DNA from 4 places in the Azospirillum argentinense genome. Region 2 is predicted to be linked to each of the others. Evidence: predicted binding sites of a transcription regulator. Region 2 holds the regulator's gene; each other region holds the start of a gene.
The links. The regulator LexA, encoded in region 2, represses DNA repair genes until DNA is damaged. The targets are predictions, from matches to a motif close to ATGTTCTANTTTGGTTC.
Positions count from the first base shown of each region.

Region 1: recA (recombinase RecA) is a predicted target of LexA. The motif match lies at 2,031-2,047, and genes of this name have one in related genera.
Region 3: ABAZ39_RS01810 (ImuA family protein) is a predicted target of LexA. The motif match lies at 1,999-2,015, and genes of this name have one in related genera.
Region 4: ABAZ39_RS22265 (adenosylcobalamin-dependent ribonucleoside-diphosphate reductase) is a predicted target of LexA. The motif match lies at 1,818-1,834, and genes of this name have one in related genera.

Region 1 covers NZ_CP007793.1:830,109-833,312, reverse strand. Annotated here, with positions in the region: gene alaS (alanine--tRNA ligase) at 1-414, opposite strand, end outside; gene ABAZ39_RS36045 (hypothetical protein) at 576-728, shown strand; gene recA (recombinase RecA) at 875-1,954, opposite strand; gene ABAZ39_RS03935 (class I SAM-dependent methyltransferase) at 2,179-2,682, shown strand; gene ABAZ39_RS03930 (hybrid sensor histidine kinase/response regulator) at 2,709-3,204, opposite strand, start outside.
Region 2 covers NZ_CP007793.1:1,668,981-1,672,184, reverse strand. Annotated here, with positions in the region: gene ABAZ39_RS07955 (ComEC/Rec2 family competence protein) at 1-1,698, shown strand, start outside; gene lexA (transcriptional repressor LexA) at 1,724-2,422, opposite strand; gene ABAZ39_RS07945 (molybdopterin molybdotransferase MoeA) at 2,579-3,204, opposite strand, start outside.
Region 3 covers NZ_CP007793.1:377,302-380,505, forward strand. Annotated here, with positions in the region: gene ABAZ39_RS35370 (hypothetical protein) at 144-458, opposite strand; gene ABAZ39_RS33825 (hypothetical protein) at 451-687, shown strand; gene ABAZ39_RS01805 (Tim44 domain-containing protein) at 826-1,902, shown strand; gene ABAZ39_RS01810 (ImuA family protein) at 2,040-2,849, shown strand; gene ABAZ39_RS36010 (hypothetical protein) at 2,936-3,106, opposite strand.
Region 4 covers NZ_CP007794.1:1,815,406-1,818,609, forward strand. Annotated here, with positions in the region: gene ABAZ39_RS22250 (YdcF family protein) at 1-11, shown strand, start outside; gene ABAZ39_RS22255 (lysophospholipid acyltransferase family protein) at 25-807, shown strand; gene ABAZ39_RS22260 (alpha/beta hydrolase family protein) at 861-1,796, shown strand; gene ABAZ39_RS22265 (adenosylcobalamin-dependent ribonucleoside-diphosphate reductase) at 1,941-3,204, shown strand, end outside.

The DNA.
Region 1 (3,204 bases), 840 kb from region 2:
GCCCGCCGCGTCCTCGTCGGAGCTGTGGACGGTGACCAGCAGCTTGTCCGCCGGCAGCCCGAACTCCTTCGTCACGAGGTTCCAGGCGAAGGCGATCGCGTCGTCCTTGAAGTAGTCGCCGAACGAGAAGTTGCCCAGCATCTCGAAGAAAGTGTGGTGCCGCGCCGTGTAGCCGACATTGTCCAGGTCGTTGTGCTTGCCGCCCGCGCGCACGCACTTCTGCGAGGTGGTCGCGCGCGAATAAGGCCGCTGCTCCGCCCCGGTGAAGACGTTCTTGAACTGCACCATGCCGGCGTTCGTGAACATCAGCGTCGGGTCGTTGCGCGGAACCAGCGGCGACGACTCCACGATCTGGTGGCCGTTCTTCGCGAAAAAGTCCAGGAACGTGCGGCGGATGTCGTTGGCGGTCTTCATAAGCTGTCCAGGCTCCGGCTACGGTCGGCTACAATCGGCGGCGCGGCCTTGTTCGCGGCCGAACCGTGCTTTTAACGTGACTTGCGGTGGCTGTCCACAGAGTGCCCGCGACGGGCACCCGCGCGGCGACAGGCCGCGTGGACGGAGCGCCACACATTTGCATGATCGTCAGCGCGGACGGGCGGTGGATCGCCACCGCCCGTCCAATCTCAATGAGGCGCTCACAAGGAGATGAGAGGATGCGGAAAATCCTCGAACTCCTGATCCTGCTGTTGCGGGCGCTCAAGCTGCTGCTTGAGATCCTGAACCGCTAGGACCGGGCCGGCGGACGGGTGCGGCAACACCCGTCCGCCCAGCCTGAATGTAAGGTCTTTCCAGCCGTCCGGCAAGACGGCGAAAGCCCCTCCCCGGCGGACCGGAGAGGGGCTTTCACTCACAGAAACCGGCTTGCCGCCCGGGATCACTCCGGCGTGGCGGCCTCGCCGTCGGCCTCCGGGGTGCCCATCATGGCGTCGGCGACGAGACCAGCGTTGCCGCGGATCTTCGCCTCGATGGCGTCGGCCGTGGCCGGGTTGTTGCGCAGGTAGTTCTTGGCGTTCTCGCGGCCCTGGCCGATGCGGGTGCCGTCGTAGCTGAACCACGCGCCCGACTTCTCCACCACGCCGGCCTGGATGCCGAGGTCGAGAAGCTCACCCACCTTCGACACGCCCTCGCCGTACATGATGTCGAACTCGACCACGCGGAACGGCGGGGCCATCTTGTTCTTCACCACCTTCACGCGAGTCTGGTTGCCCACCACCGTCTCCCGGTCCTTGATCGCGCCGATGCGGCGGATGTCCAGACGGACGGAGGCGTAGAACTTCAGCGCGTTGCCGCCGGTCGTCGTCTCCGGGTTGCCGAACATCACGCCGATCTTCAGGCGGATCTGGTTGATGAAGATCACCAGGCAGTTCGACTTGGCGATGGAGCCGGTCAGCTTGCGCAGCGCCTGGCTCATCAGGCGGGCGTGCAGGCCGACGTGGCTGTCGCCCATCTCGCCTTCCAACTCGGCGCGCGGCACCAATGCCGCCACCGAGTCGACCACCAGCACGTCGACGGCGCCGGAGCGCACCAGCGTGTCGGCGATCTCCAGCGCCTGCTCACCGGCGTCGGGCTGGGAGATCAGAAGCTCGTCCACGTTGACGCCCAGCTTGCGGGCATAGGACGGGTCCAGGGCGTGCTCCGCGTCCACGAAGGCGCAGGTGCCGCCGCCCTTCTGGGCCTGGGCGATGGCGTGCAGCGCCAGCGTCGTCTTGCCCGAGCTTTCCGGCCCGTAAATCTCGATGATGCGGCCGCGCGGCAGGCCGCCGATGCCCAGCGCGATGTCGAGGCCGAGCGAGCCGGTGGAAACGACCTCCGTCTCGACCGTGTTCTCGCGGGCGCCGAGCTTCATGATCGAGCCCTTGCCAAAGGCGCGCTCGATCTGCGCCAGAGCGGCATCCAGGGCCTTCTGCTTATCCATGGAATCCTTCTCGACCAAACGAAGCTGTGCGGACGACATGCCCGTCTCCCCTTGTTAGATCACATCCGCGGCCCCAGGGCCAACGATCTCACCAACGGTCATTCGGTGAGAGGGAATGTACCAGCTTTGTTCCCCTGCGCAAAGCTCTAAGTTCCGCGAATGTTCTCATCACAAGTTAGTAACGATCCGGCGCCGTGCAACGGAATTCCAGCGGCTGCGTTCAAGAGGAGATGCCCCTCCAACGACACCCCGGAAAGCCACGCATGGCGACCGTCCACTCCACGCTCGACCGCATGATCGACCGCCTCACCACCCAGCGCGTCGCGCTCGGCTGGGCCGCCGGCTGCGTCGCGGGAACGCCCGGTTTGGTGATGGAGATCGGTCTGGGGAAGGGCCGCACCTACGACCATCTGCGCAGCCTGTTCCCGCCGCGCGACATCCTGGTCTTCGACATGTGGGCGCGCGTTCCCGCCTCCCTGCGCCCGGACGAGGACCGGCTGTTCCTCGGCGATTTCCGGGACGCGCTGCCCGCCGCCGCGGAGCGCTTCCGCGGCAGCGTGCGGCTGGCCCACGCCGACATCGGCTGCGAGCGGGAGGACGACGAGGACGGCATCCGCCAGTGGATCGGCGGCTTGGTCGAACCCTTCCTGGCGCCGGGCGCGCTGGTCCTGTCGGACCGCCCGATCGGCGCCGGTCGCCGCGGGTGGGAGCCGGTCGACGTGCCGGGAACGGACCGCTGGACCTATCACGGCTGGCGGGTCGGATAAGGCCCCGCCCTATTCTGCCCACCGCGTCACTTCCCGTCCCGGATGACCTCCTTCACCTTGGAGGCCAACTGCTTCAGGGAGAAGGGCTTGGGCAGGAAATGGGCGACCTCGACCCCGTCGATCTCGCCCAGACGGTCCTCGGCGTAGCCGGAGATGAAGATCACCCGCATGTCAGGCCGCATCTGCCGGACATGGCGGGCCAGGGTCGGGCCGTCCATCTGCGGCATCACCACGTCGGTGATCAGCAGATCGATGCGGTTGCCGTCCGTGTTGATCTGCTGCAGCGCCGCCTCGCCGTTCTTGGCCTCCAGCACCTGATAGCCCTTGTTGCGCAACGCACGGGCGGAGAAGACGCGCACGGCGTCCTCGTCCTCGACCAGCATGATGGTGCCGGAGCCGGTCAGGTCGCTGCCGCGCCGCTCGCGCGGCTCGCCCTGGTCGGGGCGGGCCTCGCCCTTGTGGCGGGGCAACAGGATGGTGAAGGTCGTCCCCTCCCCCTTCTCCGACTCGACCAGCACGAAG
Region 2 (3,204 bases):
GCCGGGACGGTGGTACGGCTGCGCGCCATGCTCCACCCGCCGGCCGCCCCGGCGGAGCCGGGAGCCTTCGACCTGCAGCGGCGCGCCTATTTCGAAGGCTTCGGCGCGGTCGGCTTCGTCATGGGCGCCCCCGTCGCCCAGGAGGCGCCGCCGCCCGACGGCTGGCGCCGGGTGACGGTGGCCTTTGAGCGGGCGCGCGCCGCCATCGCCGAGCGGGTGCGTGCCGTCGTGAGCGATTCCGCGGAGGCCAGCGTCACCGCCGCCCTGCTGAACGGCGACGCGGCGGCGATTCCGGGACCGATGATGGACGCCTTCCGCGACAGCGGTCTGGCGCACCTCCTGTCCATTTCCGGCCTGCATGTGGGCATCGCCGCGGGGATCGTCTTCTGGGTGGTGCGGGCGCTGCTGGCGCTGGTTCCCTGGGTGGCGCTGCGCTGGCCGATCAAGAAGATCGCGGCGCTGGCCGGCATCCTGTCAGCCATCCTCTATACGCTGCTGGTGGGGGCGCCCTTGCCGACGCTGCGGTCGGTGCTGATGACCGGTCTGGTCATGGGAGCGGTGATCGCCGATCGGTCGCCGATCAGCATGCGGCTGGTCGCCTTCGCCGGCATCGTCACCGTCCTCTATGACCCGGAGGGGATGCTGGGGCCGAGCTTCCAGATGTCCTTCGCGGCGGTCGTCGCCCTGATCGCCGCCTTCGAACGCTTCACGCCCTGGGTGGTGCGGCGGCGGCGCGACATGGGCTGGCTCGGCAAGGGCGCCATGGCGCTGGGCGGCATCGCCTTTTCCAGCGTGGTGGCGACCGTCGCGACGACGCCTTACGGGCTCTACCATTTCCAGCAGGTCGCCTTTTACGGTGTGCTGTCCAACATGGTGGCGATTCCCATCACGACGGTGTGGATCATGCCCTTCAGCCTGTTGTCCTACCTGCTGCTGCCCTTCGGGCTGGAGGGGCCGGCGGTGACGGCGATGAGCTGGGGCGTCCGGCTGGTCATCGAGACGGCGGAGCGGACCGCGGCGCTGCCCGGAGCGACGGCGTTCCTTCCGGCCATGCCGGACGCCGCCATAGCGGCGGTCACGCTGGGCGGGCTGTGGCTGGCCATCTGGACAAGACGCTGGCGCTGGCTGGGGCTGGTGGCCTTGGCCGGCGGGCTGCTCGCCCCGGCCGTCGCGCCGCGGCCCGACATTCTGGTGTCGGAGGACGGAAAACTGATGGCCGTGCGCGGCGCGGACGGAATTCTCAGCCTGTCCACCGCCAGCGACGGGCGGGTCGCCAACACGTGGAGGCGGCGCGACGGCATGGAGAAGCCGGAGGAGAAAGCCGGTCAGGATGTCTGGCCGCTCGCCGGGGTCAGCCTGGACGGGCGGCTGCGCTGCGACGCTCTGGGATGCCTTTATCGAGCGCAGGGAAAGACGGTAGCGCTGCTGCGCCAGCCGGATGCCTTGCCGCAGGATTGCGCGGTGGCCGATGCGGTGGTGACCGCGACCCCGTCGCGCGGGTGTCGGGCGCCGCTGGTCATCGACCGTTGGCAACTGCGGCGGGAGGGCGCGCACACGCTCACCCTGTCGGACAAGGGCATCCGGGTGGAAAGCGTGCGTGGTTGGCGCGGTGACCGCCCTTGGACGATGGGAGGAAGGACAATGGGAGGAAGGACGGCGGCCGGCAAGCTGACCGATGGAAGGACCGGGGCGCGCTGAGCCGCCGCCCCGGCGCGTCCTGCCGTCAGTACTTGCGCACCAGACCGACGAGGCGGCCCTGCACCCGAACGCGGTCGGCGCCGAAGATGCGGGTCTCATAGGCGGCGTTGGCGGGTTCGAGCGCCACGGTGTTGCCCTTGCGGCGCAGGCGCTTCAGCGTGACCTCGGCGTCGTCGACCAGGGCGACGACGATCGAGCCATTGTCCGCGCTGTCGCAGCGCTGGATGACCACCGTGTCATGGTCGAGGATGCCGGCCTCCACCATGGAGTCGCCGGCGACTTCCAGCGCGTAGTGGTCGCCCATGCCGAGCATGGCGGCGGGAACGTCCACGAAGGCGGAACCGTCGCGCAACGCCTCGATGGGCGTGCCCGCGGCGATCCGGCCGTAGAGCGGCAACTGCACGGATTCGGACGCCGGGTTCGCCTCACGTCCCGCGAAGCTGAAGTCGCCCTTGATGACGTTGGGCTCGAACTTGGCGCGCGGCGGCCGGGTGCGGGCGGTCTCCAGCCCCTCCGGCAGGCGCAGCACCTCCAGCGCGCGGGCGCGGTGGGGCAGGCGGCGGATGAAGCCGCGCTCCTCCAGCCCCGTGATGAGGCGGTGGATGCCCGACTTGGACTTCAGGTTGAGAGCGTCCTTCATTTCGTCGAAGGAAGGGGACACACCGCCCTGTCCGAGCCGCTCGTTGATGAAAAGCAGCAATTCATGCTGCTTGCGCGTGAGCATTTGTGCCTCCCGGCCGGTTCCGCACTAGATATGGAACAAAAGCAAAACGTTCCATCTTGTTCTAGTTTGGTTCTTAACCCCCGTCAAGCCCTACGGATGAAATCAATCGCAAATCGACGGACAGGACTCCCAAATGGATTTCCCGTGCGGAACGGATTAAAGCGACAGGACACCGCCGCTCAGCGGGATCACCGTCACGCGGTCGCCCACAGCGGCGGCGGTTGCCTGCGGCTCGCGGACGATCAGGGCGTCGGCCCGGGCCAGCCGGGACATCATCGCGCTGTCCTGGCGCGGGAAGGGCGTAGCGATGGGCTCGCCGTCCGTCCCGGTGGACAGGGTGGCGCGCATGAAGTCGGTGCGGTCGTCGTTGGCCTTTAGCGGCGCGCCGAGCCGCGCCGCGAGCGTGGTGTTCTCGGCGGGCAACCCCTGGAGACGGCGAAGGACGGGCACCAGGAACAGCAGGGCGGCCACCCCGGTGGACACCGGATTGCCGGGCAGGCCGAGCAGCGGCACGCCGCTCGCCGTCCCGAAAATCAACGGTTTGCCGGGCTTCATGGCGACGCGGTAGAAGTCCAGCGACAGCCCGCCCAGCACGTCGCGCACATGATCGTGCTCGCCTTGCGAGGCGCCGCCGGTGGTCACCAGCAGGTCGCAGCCGGCCGCCCCGGCGGCCATGGCGGCGAGATGCTCCGGATCGTCCTTGGCCACGCCGAGATTGTGGGCGACGCCGCCCTGGCTGGCGACCAGCGCGCAGAGGCCGAGCGCGTTGGAGCTGACGATCT
Region 3 (3,204 bases), 1.3 Mb from region 2:
GAGCCGCCGGCGGAGGAAGCCGTGGGCGGTGCCGGTCGGGCGTGTCGGGTTGAGCAACCCGCGGCTGTCCCCGGCGGTTCCCGGCCTATCTCCATCGGGTGTCCGGCACCACGGACGCGCTCACGGCCCGGGTGGAGCCGTCGTCATACGGATGATCGGGCGGACGCAGGGTCATCGTCCGAACGGAGAGGGGGGTTGACGACCGGATGCGGCGAATGGACGCGCAGTCCGGATTTGCGGAAGCCAAGCAATTGTTGTTTCGACGATTTTTCCAGAATCGCCGGATTTTCAGACGGCCATATGCCGAAGGCATCTCTGGTCTGGGGCGTCCCAAGGCACAACAATGGTGCGCGCAGGTCGAGACTTAAGACCGAAAAGAACCGAACGGGCACCCGCTCCACAGGGTGATGGGCGGGGCACCAGTCATCGGAAAAAACAGGGAGGATCATCATGACCACGCTTTATTGCGCCTGCTGCGGACAGCCGTTCCGCCGCAGCTCGCCGCGCGGGCCGGCGCCGCTCTACTGCTCGCGCGATTGTCGCCGCCAGATCGAGGTCCGCCGCCGCGTCTGGGCGTCGCTGCGGGCAGCGGAACAGACGGGCGCCGCACCGCTGACGCCGGTGGTTCCGGCCGGTGCGGGGTCTTTCCATAGGGTGGAAATCGTGTGGGAGCGCGCCTCCGCCTGATCGGACGCCGCACGCGGTTTGCGTATTTTTTGGCCGGTTTGGTTGTGGTCCCTCTAAAACAGCAGGGCAGCCATACCATATAGGAGGACGCTACATGAGTGAGCGTCCCCCGAACCGAGGGCTTTACCGAACACGGCCATGACCCAGAAAACGCGATCCCCCCGCACCGTTTCCCGCACTCCGGCCCGCGCCTTCGGCGCCGTCGCTCTGGCGCTGGCCGTGGCGCTGACCGCCGGTACCGCCGACGCCCGCGCCGGCAAGAGCAGCTCCGCGGGCAGCCGCGGCTCGCGCACCTACGAGGCGCCGGCCCAGACCAACACCGCGCCGCGCGCCGCCCCGATGGAGCGCTCGGCCGCCCCCGCCCAGACGCCGGGCGCCCAGCAGCCGGGCATGCAGCAGCCGGGCATGGCCAACCCGGCAGCGGCGCAGCGCGGCGGCTTCTTCTCGCGCGGCGGCTTCATGCCGGCCCTGATGGGCGGCCTGATCGGCGCCGGCATCGCCGGCATGCTGTTCGGCGGCGGCTTCCTCGACGGGCTGGGCAGCTTCGCGGGCATCCTGGGCTTCATCCTCCAGATCCTGCTGGTCGTCTTCTTGGTCCGTCTGGCCATGCGCTTCTTCCGCAACCGTTCGGCGGGAGCGGCGCGGCCGGCGGGCATGGGCGCTTCCAACGCCGCCTATGCCGGCCCGAATCCGGGCACGATGAACCGCGAGGCGGTGGACGCGCGCTCGAACCCGCTGGGTGGTGGCGCTCGCGGCAGCGCCGCTGCGGGTCCGGCTTCTTCCGGCCGTCCGGGCGTGCGCCGTGACGACCTGGGCATCGGCCCGGCCGACTATCAGGCGTTCGAGCAGACGCTGGTCGCGGTCCAGACCGCCTACGGCAACGAGGACCAAACGGCCCTGCGCAGCGCCGTGACGCCGGAGATGGCCTCCTACTTCACCGAAGAACTGGCGGCCAACCACAACCGTGGCGTGGTCAACCGTCTGTCCGACGTCCGCCTGCTCCAGGGCGACCTGGCCGAGGCGTGGCGCGAGGGCAACGCGGAATACGCCACCGTGGCGATGCGCTTCTCGCTGACCGACGTGACGGTGGACCGCGCGAGCAACCGCGTGGTCGAGGGCGACCCGAACCGTCCGGTCGAAGCCACGGAAATCTGGACCTTCACCCGTCCGCGCGGCGGGCGCTGGGTCCTGTCGGCGATCCAACAGGCCGGCTGATCCACTCTCCACTCCTCAACCGGTCTCGCGGGGGGGCGTCCGAAAGGGCGCCCCCTTTCGCATTTCCGGACTCCCCTGGGCAGATGGGGCATGATAGAACATATCAGGAACAAATACCTGCTCAGCGGAAGCAAGTCATGCCCGAACTTCCTGTGCCTGGGTCCTGCACCGAAGCGCCCCCGCCGGACCGGGCGGCGGTTCTGGCCGATCTGCGCGCCCGCATCCGGGGCCTGGAAGGGCTGGGCGGGGAGGGGGCGCGGGTGCTGCCCTTCGGCCTGCCGGATCTCGACGGAGCCTTTCCGGCGGACGGTCTCCCGCTCGGCTGTCTGCACGAGGTGGCGGGGGAGGAGCCGGGGGCCGGGACGGCCTTCGCCGCGCATCTGCTGGCGCGCCTCGCCAGCGCGGCGGCGCCCGCGCTGTGGGTCGTGCGCGGGCGCGATCTGCACGCCGCCGGGCTGGCCGCCTATGGGCTGACGCCCGACCGGCTGATCGCCGTGCGCGCGACCCGCGACACCGACGCCCTGTGGGCGATGGAGGAGGCGCTGCGCTGCAAGCGGCTGTCCGCCGTGTTGGGGGAGGTCGGCGGGCTGGACCTGACGGCGAGCCGCCGGCTGCAACTGGCCGCCGAGTCGTCGGGTGTGACGGGATTCCTGTTGCAGAGCGCCACCCGCCGCTCGGCGGCGAGCGCGGCGGTCACCCGCTGGCGGATCGCGCCGGCACACAGTTGGACGGCGGAGCCGGGCGTCGGCGATCCGCGCTGGCGCGCCGAGCTGGAGCGCTGCCGGGGCGGTCGCCTGGGGTCGTGGCTTCTGGAATGGCGTGACGGTGCCCTGGTCCCGGCGCAAGCACCGGAGCAGGCCGTTCCCGCGCCGGCATCCACGTCCACCCCGGTTCGGCGTCCGGCTCCGGCGGGCGGACACGGACCGTCCTGGGCCGAGGTGGCGTGATGCGGACGGAAGGACGGGCGGTGATGTCGTTTACACGACAGCCGTTCGAGATGTCGCTTATGCGACAGCCACCCGTCGTTTTCCGGTCAGTAGTTGGTGGCCCAGTCGGGCAGGGGATGCCCGGTCTCGGTATCCGGATCGGCGTCGGGCGGAAAGGGCGCGTCGTCCGCGTAGAGCGGCAGTTGCCGGGCGAATTCGGCCGATTCCTGAGCCCGGCGTTGCTCCAGCAAGCGGGCGGCCAAATGAGCGGGCAGCATGGCAAGCCTCCTTCTGAGCGTCGGGAGAGCCTGGGGAGCGGTCCTGTCGGCCGCCCTCGGCCCAACCCGTCCTGTGTGTCTGGACGCTATCATGCAAG
Region 4 (3,204 bases), on a different replicon from region 2:
TCGAATCCTGACAAGTTCCCGGCCATGATCTTCCTGCGTTCCCTCGCCTTCAACGTCGCCTTCTATGTGTGGACGGCGGTCATCTGCGTCGGCATCCTGTGGTCGCTGCTGCTGCCGCGACGCAGCATGATCCGCGTGATCACGTGGTATTTCGGCACCGTCTCGTGGCTGGAGCGCACGCTCGCCGGCATCCGTTACGAGGTGCGCGGGCGCGAGCACGTCCCCAAAAGCGGGTCCTTCCTCCTGGCCGCCAAGCACCAGTCGGCCTGGGAGACGATGAAGCTGCACTTCCTCGTCAACGACCCGGCGATCATCCTGAAGCGCGAGCTTCTGTGGATTCCCATCTGGGGCTGGTACGCCGCCAGATCCCGGATGATCGCCGTCGACCGCGGCGCCAAGGGCCGCGCCGTCGCCTCCATGGTCCGAAACGCCCGCCCGGTGCGGGACGAGGGGCGGCCCATCGTGATCTTCCCGCAGGGAACGCGGGTCGCCGTCGGCGCCTACCGCCCCTACCGGATCGGCGTCGGCGTGCTCTACGACCATCTCGACATCCCCATCGTGCCGATGGCGCTGAACGCCGGCCTCTACTGGGCGCGCAACAGCTTCATCAAGCGGCCGGGCACCATCATCGTGGAATTCCTGCCCCCCATCCCGCCGGGCCTGGGCCGCGCCAAGGCCATGCAGGAACTGGAGGAGCGGCTGGAGGCGGCCACCGACCGGCTGGTCGTCGCCGCGGGCGGCCCAGCGACCGTGCGGCCGAAGGCGGCGGAACCGGCCACCACCGCGGTGAGCGAAACCGCGTCCTGATGCGCCGGGGCGCGGCCATTATCCTCCTCGCTGGTCTTGTGCTGGCGATATCGATGGTGGTGACGACGGACGCCCACGCCCAGTCGCAGCCGAGCGCGGAGCGTTTTTCCAACGCCGCGGTGACCGGGGGCGTCACCATCACCCGCAAGGCCTGCGCCGCGTTGGAGGCGCAGGAAACCGCTGCCTGGGTGGAGGTGAACGGGCGCGGGGAATGCCTGCGCTACTACGCGGCGGGACTGCGCCCCGCCCCCAGCCCCAACCCCATCGCCGCGGCCTGGATGCACGGCGACATCATGGGAACCAAGCCGACCTCCGTCGGCCACCAGGAGGGGCTGGGCGTCGCCGCCATGATCGACCAGGAACGCGCCCTGGCGGAGCGGTTCGGCATCCCTTTCCTGTTCCTCGCCCGGCCCGGCGCCTATGGCAGTTCCGGCCGTTTCTGGACGACGCGCCACACGCCGCGCGAGGCGGCCCTGATGAACGCCCTGCTCGACGTCCTGAAGGCCCGCTACGGCGTGACGGCATGGGCCCTGGGCGGCCACAGCGCCGGCGGCACGCTGACCGCGGAGTTCCTGGCCCGCCGCCATGATCTGCGCTGCGCGGTGATCTCCTCCGGCGCGCCGGCCTACCGCGCCTATCTGGAGGCACGCGGGCTGCGGACGCTGCTGGCCCGCCCGCAGGGCTGGTTCGACCCCGCCGCATCGCTCGACCGCATCCCGCCCGATCCTGAACGCCGCGTCTTCGTCATCGGCGACCCGCGCGAGACCAACATCCCGTTCGACACCCAGCGCGGCTACTTCGACGCCCTGACCGTGCGCGGGCACGCGGCGTGGCTGGTGCCGCTGGAGCGGGCGCCCGCCCCGCGCCACCACAGCCTCGTGGACTTCGGCGAGACCGCTCTCGGCCTGTGCGGGTCCGGCGCCGACAGCGGCCAGATCGTGGCGACGCTCAAGGCGATGCCGGATCAGCGGGAGCGGATCAGCAACTGACGACAGGAACGCAAGTGGCCGGAACGCAAGAGGAACGACCAAGCCGCCCCCACGGTTGACCCCCGGAAGGGCGCCCCCTACTCTTGGACACCGCTGTCGGCGGATCGGAGGTGCGGACCGGCCGCCCGCGCAAGGGGAGGATGCATGACGGGGATCGCCACCATTTCCCAGCGGATCTGGGACATGAAGTACCGCTTCAAGTCCGCCGCGGGCGACCCCATCGACCAGACCATTGCCGACACATGGCGCCGCGTCGCCACGGCGCTCGCCGCGCCCGAGTCCGATCCTCAGGTCTGGGCGCCGCGATTCGAGCGGGCGCTGTCCCGTTTCGAGTTCCTGCCCGCCGGGCGCATCCTGGCCGGAGCCGGCACCGGGCGGACGGTGACGCTGTTCAACTGCTTCGTCATGGGGCGGATCGAGGACGACCTCGGCGCCATCTTCGCCCATCTGCGCGAAGCGGCGCTGACCATGCAGCAGGGCGGCGGCATCGGCTACGACTTCTCCACCCTGCGGCCCAAGGGCGCCCTCGTGAAGGGTGTGGGCGCCGACGCCTCGGGCCCGCTGTCCTTCATGGACGTGTGGGACAGCATGTGCCGCACCATCATGTCGGCGGGCGCCCGGCGCGGCGCGATGATGGCGACCCTGCGCTGCGACCACCCCGACATCGAGGACTTCATCGACGCCAAGCGCGAGCCCGGCCGGCTGCGCATGTTCAACCTGTCGGTCCTGGTCACCGACGCCTTCATGGACGCCGTGCGCGAGGACCGGCCCTGGCCGCTGGTCTTCGACGGGCAGGTCCACCGCGAGGTGCGCGCCCGCGGCCTGTGGGACCGCATCATGCAGGCCACCTACGCCTATGCGGAGCCGGGCGTCATCTTCATCGACCGGGTGAACGGGCAGAACAACCTGAATTATTGCGAATCCATCTCCGCCACCAACCCATGCGGAGAGCAGCCGTTGCCCCCCTATGGGGCCTGCCTGCTCGGCTCGATCAACCTTGCCGCCCTGGTGATTGACCCGTTCGAGGAGACGGCCCGGCTCGACACCGACCGGCTGAAGGAGCTGACGGCGCTCGCCGTGCGGATGATGGACAATGTGGTCGATGCCTCGCGCTTCCCGTTGGAACCGCAGGCGCAGGAGGCCCACGCCAAGCGCCGCATCGGGTTGGGCGTCACCGGGCTGGCCGACGCGCTGATCCTCTGCCGCACGCGCTATGGCGGCGAGGCGGCGGTGGCGCTGACCGAGTCCTGGCTGAGGACCATCCGCAACGAGGCCTACCGCGCCTCCGCCCTGCTCGCCGCGGAGAAGGGCGCCTTCCCGCTCTACGACCGCGACGCCTATCCGAACGCCCCGATGGTGCGCGGGCTGGATGAGGACGTGCGCGCCCTGATCGCGGAGCATGGCATCC